DNA from 4 places in the Vallitalea maricola genome. Region 3 is predicted to be linked to each of the others. Evidence: riboswitches for the same ligand, from Rfam matches in the RefSeq annotation. Region 3 holds a riboswitch; each other region holds the start of a gene.

Region 1 (3,619 bases), on a different contig from region 3:
TAGTAAATATCAATTTCTTTTATTTTTATTATAAATCAACTATTGTAAATAATGTCTTTTATTTTTTCTAGGTCGATATGTTGACGTACTAGTTTTGCTAGTTTATCGTATTCCATGTCTTTTAATTTTGCGTAGTCTATGTTGTTGTTGCAATCTAGTCCTTTTTTCTTTCTTATGTTATCAAGTATTTGTTTTCTTAGTTCATCGTTATCGAATATTCCGTGTAGGTATGTTCCGAAAACATTTTTCTTGGCGTTGATGGCTCCGTCTAATCTGTTATCTTGTAGTTTTATTAGAGGAGTACTTTCGCCCATTAGGTAAGTTTTGCCCATGTGGATTTCGTATCCGTTTACTTTTAGGTTACAGGAATTTTTTGCGAAGGGGATTTCCAGCATTATGTTTCCTGTTATTTGGGTTGTTTGTTTGATTTCTTCCATTTCTGTTTTTATTTCTAAAAGACCTAGACCATTTATACTGTTCATGACAGTTTCTACGCCTTTTTCATCGGTTATGGTTTCTCCGAGCATTTGATAGCCACCGCATATACCAATTATGGGGATATCATTTCTGTGAGCTCTGTAGATACCTGCTTTTAGGGATGAATTATGTATGTATTCCATATCTTTGAGGGTATTTTTACTTCCTGGGATGACTAATAGGTCTATGCCTTCAAAATCTTCGGTTTCTTTTATATATCTTACGGATACTCCTTCTTCTAATTCGAAGACAGTGAAATCCGTGAAATTGGACATGTATGGTAAACGGAGTACTCCAATTATGATGTCTCCTTCTGCTTTTCTATCAAATCTTTCTGTAACGCTGTCTTCATCATCTATTTTTAATGGTTCAAAGGGAATGACTCCTAGACATGGTATTTGTAGTTTTTCATAGAACATATCTATGCCTGGCTGGAGAATTTTTTCGTCACCTCTGAATTTGTTTATTATGTATCCTTTGATTCTTTTTCTTTCTTCCGGTTCAAGAAGCATGACTGTTCCATAGATTGAGGCAAATACACCACCTTTATCAATGTCACCAATAAGAATTACTGGAGCGTCTACCATTTCAGCCATACCCATGTTGACTATATCATTTTCCCTAAGATTAATTTCTGCTGGACTTCCTGCTCCTTCTAATACAATGACATCATACTTGGATTGTAACTTGTTGTAAGCCTCTACTATATGGTCTTTTAATCCGGCTTTTGTACCAAAGTAATCTTTTGCACACATATTCTTGAATATTTTACCATTCAATATTACTTGACTTCCAACATCACTTGTTGGTTTTAGTAGGATTGGATTCATTTCGACAGTAGGTTTTATACGAGCGGCTTCAGCTTGTACAACTTGAGCTCTGCCCATTTCGTTCCCGTCTTCTGTTACAAAAGAATTTAGCGCCATATTTTGTGATTTGAATGGAGCTACACTAATTCCATCATCATTTAAAATTCTGCACAAAGCAGCAGTAAGTATACTTTTACCAACGGTAGAAGCTGTTCCCTGAAACATAATATTATTCATTTTATCACTCCATTTTTTATTATAGATGCATTTTATTTAGTACTTTTTATATTTTATCAAGTTATTGATTGTAATATGGAACTTACATTTTTTTGTTTCCAATGGGGGATAATGTTTGCAGAAATGTTTATCAGAATTGATTTATGTACCATAAATATACATTAAAACAAACCCATATCTCCACACGCAATCTGGATTTAATATACATAGTAATCCAAATAAGTATCCTGACTTATACATTAGCCTAATGCAATGCCTTCCCAAATGCTGATTCAGTGGCTTTTATTGCATTAGTAGTAAATACAGTAGCGGTGGCTGTACTGGATTTTCACCAGTTTCCTTATAAATATAGATTACTTTACTCACTTTTACATATTATAAATAATAATGGTGAGCATATATTAAATTATATATATGGAATCATTATATTCTATAATAAATATAAAATCAATAACTTGACATAATTAAGTTTTTGGATTATACTCAAGTAAAATCATTTAGATGTTTGTCTAATAATCTAATAAGCACATAAGGAGTGATATAAACATGAAAAGATTTATTATTTCATTAACAATAATTGCAATGATATTAGTTGGTTGCAAAGGGACTGAACAAGAAAATAATGAAGATACCAAAAACGTAATTAATGATGAACAATCAGATATAAAAGATGATACATCTGATACAGGTCAATCAGATAATGAAGCATTGGTAGATGGTACCGAAAAGGAAATTGCTACAAGCCTCAATAATGCTTTTATGGATAAAGATTTTGAATTCATTAGTAACAACTTTAATTATTCTGCTAAATTAAAACAGATAATTAATGTAGAAATGTTAAAATCAGCAGATAGTCAGATTAATGGTTTAGCTGGTGAGTTTGAAGAAGTATTATCCACAAAAGTAGTAGAAAAAGATAATAATAAAATAGTTATTATAACAAATAAGTATAGTAAATCCAATATCAACTGTACTGTATCATTTAACCAAGATAAGGTTATTGAAAATTTTTCCTTAACACCAGCTCAGGATGTAAAAGAAGTAAGTGTTCCTGAAAATGTTAAAGAAATACCTGTGGAATTTGGTGAAGAAGAGTACAGACTTCCTGGATTGTTAACTATTCCAAAAGATAAAGATAAATATCCTATTGTCATTCTTGCACATGGTTCCGGACCACAAGATAAAGATGAAACTGTAGGACCTAATAAGCCATTTAGAGATATTGCATTCGGACTTGCAAGTAAAGGTATTGGAGTTCTTAGATATGATAAAAGAGTATTTGCTCACCGTGATAAATGGATATCAGAACAAGAGAAATTGACCGTTTATGATGAAACCATAGATGATGTGGTATATGCATACAATTATATTCTTGATAACAAAGATATTAATGCTACGGGTGTTTATGTACTTGGTCATAGTCTCAGTGGTTACTTGATGCCTCGTATAGCTAATGAGATTCCAGATGCAAGCGGTTATATTGTATTTGCTGGTCCTGCTAGACCTTTGGAAGATTTATTGGTATATCAAATACCTTATTTATCTAATCTAGATGGTAAGATTACTGATGAAGAACAACAACAAATTAATTATTATAGGAGTGTTTATGATAAAGTAAAAAATATTGATGAGTCCAGTAATTATACATCAGCAGATTTGGGTGGAGTAGGCAAAGCTTATTACCTTGATCTAAAAGATTATAAACCTACTATAGTTGCAAAAGATATTACTAAACCAATGCTATTTTTACAAGGTAAAAGAGATTATCAAGTTACTTTAGAAGACTTTAATATGTGGAAAGAAAGCTTGGAGTCAAAAGATAATGTAACAATGAAATTATATGACGGACTTAATCATCTGTTCATAAAAGGTGAAGGTACCCCTAATCCTGATGAATATTTTATACCTTCTAAGGTGGATAATAATGTTATTGATGATATTTCAGAATGGATTCTCCTAAATAACTCAAACTAATATTATATATGAAACTTTCATAATAAAGGCTCTGTTTAATTAATCTTCAACTTAAACAGAGTCTTTATTATTATTAATCTCTTAACCTATACATACTTGTTATGTAATTATAATATATTAAA
Region 2 (3,619 bases), on a different contig from region 3:
TAGCATTCATAATTAGTTCATCTTTAGAGATAGCAATGTATTTTGCAGAAGTACCTTCTATTATATGAGCACTACCTTTGTCAACTAGACTTGATAGTGCAGCGTAGGCATTAGAACGTGAAATACCAGATATTTTTGCTGCTTCGTAGCCAGATAATTCTCCATGCTTACACAAGGTAATGTATATAATTGATTCCTGCTGGGTAAAGCCAATGCTTTTTAATGCATCAATCAAATTCATATCTTTCACCTCATTAGTATTCCTTTATAGAACTACTATAAAGCATGTATCTATAATTGTCAAGAAAAAACTAAGGGTATGCTATGAACAAAATTCTTAGTTGAACATATAATATATATCGTACTTTTACCTCTCTATCATATACTAAAAAATTAAAACTAATAATATCAATGAAAAATCATAAGAGTTAGTGTTTAAAATATAATCTTGTATGATATAATGAATAAATAGCTTAATAAATTAGTTTCTAATAGAAGATTACATAAAAAAAATTATGATTAGTATAGATGACAGAGGAGATAGATATGGATTTATTTGATATGATGAGAGAGAAAACTCTAGAAACTGAATCCCCATTAGCTGCTAGACTACGACCAACATCTATAGAAGAGGTAGTAGGGCAAGAACATATAATAGGAAAAGGTAAATTATTATATAGAGCCATAAAAGCAGACAAGCTAGGTTCACTCATTTTCTATGGACCACCTGGAACAGGGAAAACTACCCTTGCAAAAGTGATAGCAAACACCACAAAAGCTGAATTTGTTCAATTAAACGCAACTATTTCTGGCAAGAAAGATATTGAAAAAGTAGTAAATGAAGCTAAGAACAGACTAGGAATGACTTTGGGAAGCACTATCCTATTCATTGATGAAATTCATAGATTTAATAAAGCTCAGCAGGATGCACTTCTGCCATATGTTGAAGATGGTACGGTAACACTTATTGGTGCTACTACAGAAAATCCTTATTTTGAGGTAAACAGTGCTCTTGTATCAAGGTCTAGAGTATTTGAACTAAAGCCTTTGGAAAACAAAGATATTCGAAAGCTTATAATGAGAGCCATTGAGGATAAAGAAAAAGGACTAGGTAATTTTAATGCCAGTATCAATGAAGAAGCTATAGAGTTCTTGTCCGATAGAGCTAATGGAGATGCAAGAGCAGCTCTTAATGCTATAGAATTAGGGGTTCTTACGACTGAGCCTGATGAAGACGGTATAATCAAGATAGATATAAACGTAGCATCTGAATGTATACAAAAAAGAGTTATCAATTATGATAAAAACGGAGATAATCATTATGATACTATATCAGCGTTCATAAAAAGTATGAGAGGTTCAGATCCGAATGCAGCTGTCTATTATCTTGCAAGAATGATTTATGCAGGAGAAGACCCAAAATTCATAGCGAGAAGAATTGTTATATGTGCTGCCGAGGATGTAGGAAATGCTGATCCTATGGCGATACAAGTTGCAATGGCTGCTGCTGATGCAGTTAATTTCATAGGTATGCCCGAAGGTAGGATAATATTATCTCAGGCAGCAACATATGTTGCTTGTGCTCCAAAAAGTAACGCTGCCTATTTAGCTATTGATAAGGCATTGGAAGATGTAAAGAGAGTACAGATTACCACAATACCATCTTATCTGAAAGACAGCCATTATAGTGGTGCAAAAAAACTAGGTCATGGAACAGGATATAAATATGCCCATGACTATGAAAATCACTATGTAGAACAGCAATATTTACCAGATGAACTTGTGGATGAGATATATTATAACCCTACTGACCAAGGGTATGAAAAGAAAATTGTAGAGCATTTCAAGAAAATAAAGGGGAAGGCTGAATAGTTTTCCCAATTACATTATTTTTATATAATAAAATATTATGCCAAGTCAGAACAAAACACTTTTTCTGACTTACTTGCAATATAATCTAATCTAGATAAAAAATGGAAAACTCAAATAGCTAGTTTTATCTTGACATATTTATATTAAAGTATATAATAAAATTATCTTTGGATATATTTATATATAACATAAGATACTAAAATTTAATAGATAAAAAGGTACTCGTTGAGTTAAAAGGGAAAGTGGTTAGATGCCACTGCAGCCCCCGCTACTGTAAATGGTATGAAATCTAAAATGTCATTGGGAAACTGAGAAGACTAGAGAGTAAGTTAAGCCATAAGCCAGGAGACCTGCCTTTTTATAAGTTTTAAGCTTTCGGTGGGAGAGTGTAGATTCATATATTTATTTGTAATCTGACTGTGCCTTAGCACAGTTTTTTGTTGCTTATAAATAGAAAATGCTGCATGAGTATACCGAGTGTTAATCACTTTTCTTATTAAAGAAGATATTATGGAGGTTTAGAGAATGAAAAAAATATTAAAGCTGTTACTGACAACTATGTTAATTTCAGTACTTGTTTTTAGTTTAGCTGCTTGTGGCGGCAAGAAGACACCAAAGGAAGATACATACAATCAAGAGAATCAAGTAGAGAAAGATGAAACATCAAAGACTGATGAAGACAAAAATACTAACGAAGATAAGGATACTAATGATAAGAAAGATGAAACCACTAGTAATGAAGATGAAAAAGACACTAGTAGCGAATCAGATGTATATCCATTAACTATAACAGATAAATACGGTAAGGAAATAACAATTGAGAAAGAACCAAAAACTGTAGTTTCAATTTCACCAGAATTTACAGAAACAATATTTGCTCTAGGAGCAGGACATAAAATCATTGGTAGAACAGATTTTTGTGACTATCCAAGTGAAGTAGCGAATATAGAATCAATCGGTAGTTTAGAAGAATTTAATATTGAGAGAGTAGTAGATCTTAACCCTGATGTTGTAGTTACATCTGCTCATGTAAAAGATGATGCTGTAGCTAAGTTACAAGAACAAGGTATCACTGTTTTATCACTTTCTTGGAATGAAAGCTTTGAGGGAGTATACGGTTATATAAATACACTCGGTGAAGTTATTAATAAAAAAGAAGAAGCGAATGAATTAGTAACTAGTATGAAAGATAAAGTAGCAGAAATCCAAACAGCCATAGAAGGAAAAGAAAAACCAACAACATATTTTGTAGTAGGATATGGAGAAGGTGGAGATTTTACAGCTACTGGAGATACTTTCTTAAGTGAAGCCATGGCTTTGGCCGGAGCTGATAATATAGCGAAAGATGCTACAGGTTGGGCTTATAGCATTGAGCAGATAGTTGATAAAGACCCACAAATTATAATATGTTCAGATAAGTATGATACTAAAACTACGTTAGAATCATTAGAAGGATATAAAGATTTAACTGCTGTCAAAGAAGGCAGATTATACGAAATAGATGAAAATCTATTCTTTAGACAAGGACCAAGAATAGTTGATGGATTAACTAATTTAGTGAAAATAATTCATCCAGACGCTATTAAATAATGTAAAGATATTAGAAATAGAGTATACTTTAAAGTAAGTCTATGTTAAATATAAACATAGGCTTACTGTGTTATAAATAGAAATGACATACTAAAGTAAAGCAGGTTAAAACTATGAAGATATTTAGAAAAAGTAATATTATAATAAGTTTATTAGT
Region 3 (3,619 bases):
AATTTAAAGAAAATAACGGATTCAATGGAATTACTGAAAAATATCTAAAAGAGGAAAAGGAAACATTTGATGAACTTGGTTTTCCTTGGTTCTTTGATTAAGGTGAAAATATGAGACGAACAGATGATAAAAAAGTAACAGTTCTTAATAAAGTCATTAGTGCTGCATTAGTCATAGTAATTATAATATTTTTTTTGTGGGTGTCCATAAAAGCCATTGACCTGAAACTTGATTTTACAACTTTATTAGAGTATAAGCAAAGACTATGGCAGGGTTTTTATATGACTATCATAATATCTATAGGAAGCTTATTACTTAGTTTGCTAATAGGATCAATTACTGCCATAGGACAAAATTCTAAGATATTGACAATTAGCTATCTATGCAAAATATATATACAGATTATAAGAGGAACCCCACTACTTGTTCAAATATATTTTTTCTATTATATTATCGGTACTGCATGGGGTGTTGATAACAGATATATAGCAGGAATAATCATCTTATCAATATTTGAAGGAGCTTATATCTCAGAGATTATTAGAGGTGGGCTAGAAAGTATAGATATTAGGCAATATGAGATATCAAAAGCTATTGGACTAACACCAAGAAAAACATTCCGATTTGTGACTTATCCTATATTGATGTCACGAATATTACCAGCATTGACAGGGCAGTTTGCATCTATTATAAAAGATTCATCCCTATTATCTGTAATAGCATTAATTGAACTGACACAAACAATACAAGAAATATCGGCAGTTAATTTTAGGATGTTTGAGAATTATATATTTGTAGGAGCGTTGTATTTTATACTTACCTTTGCAGTTTCCATGTTATCCAGAGTGTTTGAGAGGAGGTACAAGCATGAATATAGAACTAAAAAATATCTGTAAAAGTTATGGTGATAGTATTGTGTTGCAAGATATTAACTATGAAGATGATATTAATTCTATTGCAATCATTGGTCCGTCTGGCGGAGGGAAATCAACCCTACTCCGAATAATTGGAGGACTACTTACTCCAAGCTCTGGTGAAATGTACATTGATGGTAAAAAAATAAATTTTGATGAGAAGTCACTTGTTATGCTCCGTAGAAACATTGGGTTTGTATTCCAGTCCAAAGGATTGTTTGAGCATTTGACAGCTATGGAAAATGTTATACTTCCTCTAATACATACTTTTGGCATAAACAAAACTGATGCAGTCCAAACAGCTAGTAAACTATTTGATAGATTTGGATTATCAAGGGAAAAGGATAAATATCCGTCACAACTATCCGGTGGACAGCAGCAAAGGATATCTATAGCTAGAGCGGTGGCTATTAAACCAAAACTGCTATTATTGGATGAACCTACGTCTGCGCTAGACCCTGAGTATACTGGTGAGGTTCTAGACATGCTTAATGAATTCCAAAATGATGGATTAGATTCAATAATAGTTACTCATGAAATGGGTTTTGCCAAGAATTCATGCGATAAAATCATTTTTTTAGCAGAGAATACGATTTTAGAAAGTGGTAAAAGTAGCAAACTTTTTAGGGAGCCGAAAACTAAGGAGTTAATAAGTTTCTTGGATAAGATTTTGGAGTGGAAAATTTAATAAACATTGACATATTATGATTTATGTTTTAAACTAGAAAAAAATTGAATAATTGGAGTAGGTGGCAATTTTTATTGCATAATAGGGAATCAGGTGTAAAACCTGAACGGTCACGCCGCTGTAATGTGGAGTAGTTTTACATTAACCCACTGTATTAGTAATAGAAGTTACTTCTTTGAAAGTAATCAAATCAAGAAGTAATCTTTAATAATATGGGAAGGGGTAGAATTACAAGGAAACTAAGTCAGAAAACCTGCCTGTCTCTAAAACACTTTCACTTATACGAAGTGAAAACTCTGCGAGTGACGGAGGGTGTGGAATACTTGATATAATCTTGTGAATAGATATTTGCTGTATTAGGTAGGCAGGAATTTCCCTTATTTATGCTATAGAAACATTACATAGAATGTTTTATTGTGGAAAATATTTTGATATACATACAAACTAAGTATTTTTAAAGTGCTTGAGTAGGTGTGTGTAATATAGGGAATGGTAGCCAAATTATAGCAGATTGGAAATATAGAATTATATTGATGATTTTCATGCTTTTTAACTTGCAGAAGTTAAGGGGCATTTTTTATTGCAGTAAATTAATATGTGTATTCACACTGCAGTTTAAATAATCCAATTATATTCTAAGACAAATAAAATTGATGTTGTATGGAGGAAAAAAAGGATGAATAAAAAACTAGCTATCATATTTACTTTAATAGGATGTATGATCATTTTAAGTTTTACAGGGTGTAGTAATGATAAGAAAACAGAAAAGAAAGAAGTTAGCGTAGAGTCAAATGGAATGGAAAAAGATAACTCACAAGAAAAAGATTCTGGCGAAATGGCTAAAGAGAAAGATAAGATGCCAAAAGAAATGGATAAAAAAATGCCAGAAGGTATGGATAAGAAGATGCCAAAAGGTATGGGTGAAGGCAAAATGCCATCTATGGGTGGTGCTGTAATTACTGTATCAGAAGGTGAAGGCTATCCAGTTACTATTACTGATATGTACGGTAATGAAGTAACTTTAGAGAAGAAACCAGAAAAAATAGCAGCAATATCAGGTACTTTTCTAGGAGTCTTATGTGATTTAGGAGGTAAATCAATATGTACATCTGAGACTGGCGGTGGTGCTCCTGTAGATCCAAAGGATATAGAGGGATTACCAGTAGTAGGTAAAGTTTATAATCCTGATATTGAAAAAATTGTTGCATTACAGCCAGAATTGGTAATAGCTCAATTTGGTTTACAGAATGGAGTTATTCCAGTTCTAGAACAAAGCAAAATAAAAGCTTTGGCTTTACATATGAGAACATATGAAGATGTTATAGACAATATTAGAGCAATAGGACGTATTATTGATGAATCAAACAAAGCGGAAGAAGTTATCGCCGACATGGAAAAGGAAAAGAAAGAGTTAGTTGATAAATTACCAGAGGAATCTAAAAAAGTAGTTATACTATATGCTACATCAAAAGATGTGTCAGTAAAATTACCAAAGAGCATAGCTGGGAATGTAGCAGATATATTGAAACTTGAAAATATAGCAGCAGGTTGTGCACCAGAAGGAATGGGTGGAGAAACTACACCTTTCAGTATGGAATATATTATTGAAAAAGACCCAGATGTAATCTTAGTAACAAGTATGTTAAGTTCTGATGAAGATGCAAAAAAAGTTATTAGTGAAAAATTAGGAAAAGACCTAGTATGGAAAGAATTAAGAGCTGTTAAAGAAGGAAATATAGTTTATCTACCACAAAAATACTTCTTATACAATGCAGGTTGTGACTTTGTTGATGCCATTGAGTATATGGCAAAAGGTGTATATCCTGAAGTATTTGGTGGTTTAGATGAATAAAACCATATCAAAAGATAGTAATAAAATAGCATTTATCATAGCATTTGGAATTTTATTGATAATAGCTTTTTTATTAAGCAATGCTAAGGGAAGCATGAATGTTTCTATGAAAAGAATATTAGAAGTAATTATTAACAATGATGGTTCAGCTGAAAGATTGGTAAT
Region 4 (3,619 bases), on a different contig from region 3:
GCTCATAATTTTATAAAATTATTAAATAGATAGGATTAAGATAATCTTATTAAAAGATATTACAAAAATATGAGGAGGAAGTTTTTATGCAATAATCAGCAATTATTGATGCTAACTATACTGAAAGAGATGCTTGCTTTAAATGATAATGTCATTGTTAGTAATGCAAATGATTTTTATGAATTTTTTGTTGAGGAATGTAAATTCGAAAGTGAAAAAGCAGGTATGTACATAAGATATTATGTAATTCCACAGTACGGAGAAGATTTTATAGAACAGATAAAATTTTTAATAGTTAAAATATATCATAATAACTATTTACATTAATCAAACAAAATGTTACAATGTAGCTGTCGAGAAACAGAAAATACTAATTTGCTTTTTCTTGGACCTAATAGTATATGTATCGAGTGTACTACTGTAGGTATTTACAAAAAAATTTAATAAAGGCAGTTTGAGAGGAAGGTCACAATAATTAGTTGTGAGTGAATATTATATATTCTTCGGTGAAAATCCGACACTGTCTCAGCAACCGTAATGCCAACGAAAGGACAATATACCACTGAGAATTTCATTTTACTTGTGAAATAATCGGGAAGGTGTTTTAGTAGGAAAACCACAGTGTAAGTGGCAAATGGCTAAGTCGGGATATTCTCACTCTGTTTGTTAAAATGTAATGCAAATCCCTGAGGTTGGAAGGCATAAATAGGTGGAATCTTTATGTTCTAAACCAAGTATGTCAGGGCGCTCGTAGGAGTGTCCTTTTTAGTGCACGGAACATATGACTAAGTAAGCAAAATTCGAGGAGGAAAGAAAATGATTTTATCAAGAAGCAAAAGAAAAAGTTGTGCAATCTTACTTGCAGTGGCAATGATCCTTACAATGATGCCTCTTACTGCAAAAGCAGCAGCACCTACAAATGTAGAAGTTTATTTATCTGGTGCGGCAAATCCAAATCCTACAGTAACTACACAAGATGGTGACACAGTAGAAAGTATATATACTCGTATTACAGGTCAAAGCTATCCATGGACAGTATTATATGAAATTAACGGAAAAATGGGAGATGTAGCACCTGGTAGTTGTATCGTTCCAGATAATGCATATATACAATATTACACAATAGATAACTATCAAACGGATGTACTAGCTACAATTAGTGATTATAGTTTAATAATTGTAGATGGTAAAATTAAAGTTCTAGATGGTAAAGAATATACTTGGAAAGGTTTAGAAAAAAGTATTAACATGTCTGTACCATTTGTTAGAGATGCAAATGTAGCAGTTAATCCTAAAAACTCAAGTACTCCATTAACAACTCCAGTCAAGCTATCAGATTATGCTGGTATTGAAATGAAAAGTACTGGCGGTATTAGTACTTATATGCCTATAGAAGTTGTAGCTAATTATGATGCTTATACAACACAGCTAAACGAAGGATTAGAAAAAGTTATAGCTATTGCTGATTCCTTTGGTATTAATACAAGTAATGCAGTAAATGCATTAAATGGTTCAGATAATGCTGTGAAAGCTACCGAAAAAGTAGCTTTGGGAGAAATTATCATTGATGCTTCTATTAATAATGATATACTTCTTAGCAAAGTAACTTTTAATGAAAGTGTAGCAGTATCTGTTCCTTTTGATCCCTATGTACCAAGCTATACTTTGATATCTACTACAGGTAGTGACATTATTCCAGCTACTTTCACTATAGAACCTGTTGCTATGGCAAGTGATGCAACAATATCTTATAGTACTACTGACTCGGATATTTCATTTGCAGGTAATGTAATTTCTGCAAGTACAGCAGGAAACCATAGTTTCTCAATCAAAGTTGCAAAAAATGGTGCAGAGAGAACATATGATTTTGTCTTCACTTGTGATGCTCCTATAGTTGCAGGAGATCCATCTGTTTACGCATTTTTACCTGCTCCTGGTCAGTTTACTAATGAAGGTATAACTGTTGGTGGATGGGGAGACATCTATCTTTCAGGTACAGATGGTATTAAACTATTAGCAGATAATGTTGCATCTACAGGTGTATCACTAGGATTTTTTGGTGGATACACAGTATTTGATATGAAAAATATTGATAACGACCCTAATAATAAATATGGTGTGGATTTTATAGTATATGGTAATGCTTTCTGGAATAATTCTGAACCAGGTTGTATTCAAGTAGCTCAGGCTGATAGTGAAGGAAATCCTGATACTTGGTATGATATAGCAGGTTCTTTATATTATGAAAACAGTACAAAAAAGAACTTTAGTTTAACTTATGAAAATCCTAATCCTAATGATAATATAACACATACAACAGCAGGTAATAATCTTGGAACATTGGATTCTGTTAATTATACTGGTAGTGAAACTGGTACAATTACAAAAAATACTTTCCATAATCACAGCTGGTTCCCACTTAATTGTAACTACTTTACCGGAAGAAACGGAAACCTTGCTTTAGATAAGACAAACCAATTGTCATTTGCAGACTATAATGATTCACAAAATAAGTTAACAATAACAGGTACAATGCTTGGTGGCATTACAGCTACTACAACAACTGGTTTTGGCTTCGGTTATTGTGATGTTCACCCTAATAGTAGTGGAGATAAATCAATAGCATATAATCCTTATGGAGTAGCTTCACTTAGTTCAAGTTCAGATTATAATACTTATATAGATGGCACAGGCGGTGGAGACCCTATTGATATTAGTTGGGCAGTAGATGTAAACGGAAACCCTGTTAATCTAGACAATATTCGTTTTGTACGTATCTATACTGGTGCTGCAGCTATGAATGGTATATTCGGTGAAATCTCTACTGAGGTTTGTGGTATTAAGAAAGCTACTAGTACAGGTGGAACAGTTCCTACTACTAGACCAAGTATTGAGATTGATGGTATGACATTTAGTGATTTAGAAGGAATGGGTATTACAGTATCTTCAACTTCTATATCTCAAAATCAAGAAATAGTAACTATATCTGGATTAGCTGAAAATTATACTGATTCATTTACAATTGGAGCTTCTGGATATGATATTTTTAATATTAATAATAGCACATCTAATACGTATGATTTAACATTGAATACAAGCGGAGAAACTCTTCTTCGTATAATTGCACAAACTTCAAATCAATCTCCATATATTGTGCTTTTGAAACTCTCTTAATAGCTAATGAAGGTAGAGTTGCTGATTTTTTAGTAACTCTGCCTTGCTTACTAAATAAATAGATAGAAGGTGATAGTATGTATTTTAAAAAGCGTCTATTTAGTTTTTTTATAACTATTGCTATAATAATAGGAAGTTTATCAACAGTTATTTATGCAGAACCTAATGATATTTCAGTATGGTTTTATTGTGAGAATCCACAAACGGTGACTTGCGATGATAAAAATTTTTTTGTGGATGATAGAAATATTGTTGTTCCTATGCAGAAGATTACAATAACCAATTCAGATATTTTACGTATTAATTCACTAATTAAAGAACATATTGATTATGACAAATCATTAAGTAATACTTATACAGTTGCTCATGTTTTTATAAAAGCTCTTGAGAATAAAGGTATTATTGAGTGGTGGAATTATGTTACATGGGAGAAAGATGGAAGTAT

The links. A riboswitch is a leader RNA that binds a small molecule or an ion and turns the genes downstream of it on or off. The one in region 3 is predicted to bind cobalamin.
Region 1: another riboswitch for cobalamin. It lies ahead of AACQ14_RS01040 (cobyric acid synthase); the one in region 3 lies ahead of AACQ14_RS16795 (ABC transporter substrate-binding protein).
Region 2: another riboswitch for cobalamin. It lies ahead of AACQ14_RS21070 (ABC transporter substrate-binding protein); the one in region 3 lies ahead of AACQ14_RS16795 (ABC transporter substrate-binding protein).
Region 4: another riboswitch for cobalamin. It lies ahead of AACQ14_RS11150 (hypothetical protein); the one in region 3 lies ahead of AACQ14_RS16795 (ABC transporter substrate-binding protein).

What each region holds. Positions count from the first base shown of each region.
Region 1 is NZ_BTPU01000003.1:3,326-6,944, reverse strand. Features, by position in the region: gene AACQ14_RS01040 (cobyric acid synthase) at 36-1,523, opposite strand; cobalamin riboswitch at 1,724-1,899, opposite strand; gene AACQ14_RS01035 (alpha/beta hydrolase) at 2,070-3,497, shown strand.
Region 2 is NZ_BTPU01000088.1:1,874-5,492, reverse strand. Features, by position in the region: gene AACQ14_RS21080 (TrmB family transcriptional regulator) at 1-241, opposite strand, end outside; gene AACQ14_RS21075 (replication-associated recombination protein A) at 547-1,872, shown strand; cobalamin riboswitch at 2,072-2,244, shown strand; gene AACQ14_RS21070 (ABC transporter substrate-binding protein) at 2,398-3,462, shown strand; gene AACQ14_RS21065 (FecCD family ABC transporter permease) at 3,576-3,619, shown strand, end outside.
Region 3 is NZ_BTPU01000060.1:78,147-81,765, forward strand. Features, by position in the region: gene AACQ14_RS16780 (transporter substrate-binding domain-containing protein) at 1-101, shown strand, start outside; gene AACQ14_RS16785 (amino acid ABC transporter permease) at 111-896, shown strand; gene AACQ14_RS16790 (amino acid ABC transporter ATP-binding protein) at 868-1,602, shown strand; cobalamin riboswitch at 1,645-1,878, shown strand; gene AACQ14_RS16795 (ABC transporter substrate-binding protein) at 2,279-3,454, shown strand; gene AACQ14_RS16800 (FecCD family ABC transporter permease) at 3,447-3,619, shown strand, end outside.
Region 4 is NZ_BTPU01000033.1:7,090-10,708, forward strand. Features, by position in the region: gene AACQ14_RS11145 (hypothetical protein) at 109-327, shown strand; cobalamin riboswitch at 503-651, shown strand; gene AACQ14_RS11150 (hypothetical protein) at 817-3,174, shown strand; gene AACQ14_RS11155 (S-layer homology domain-containing protein) at 3,252-3,619, shown strand, end outside.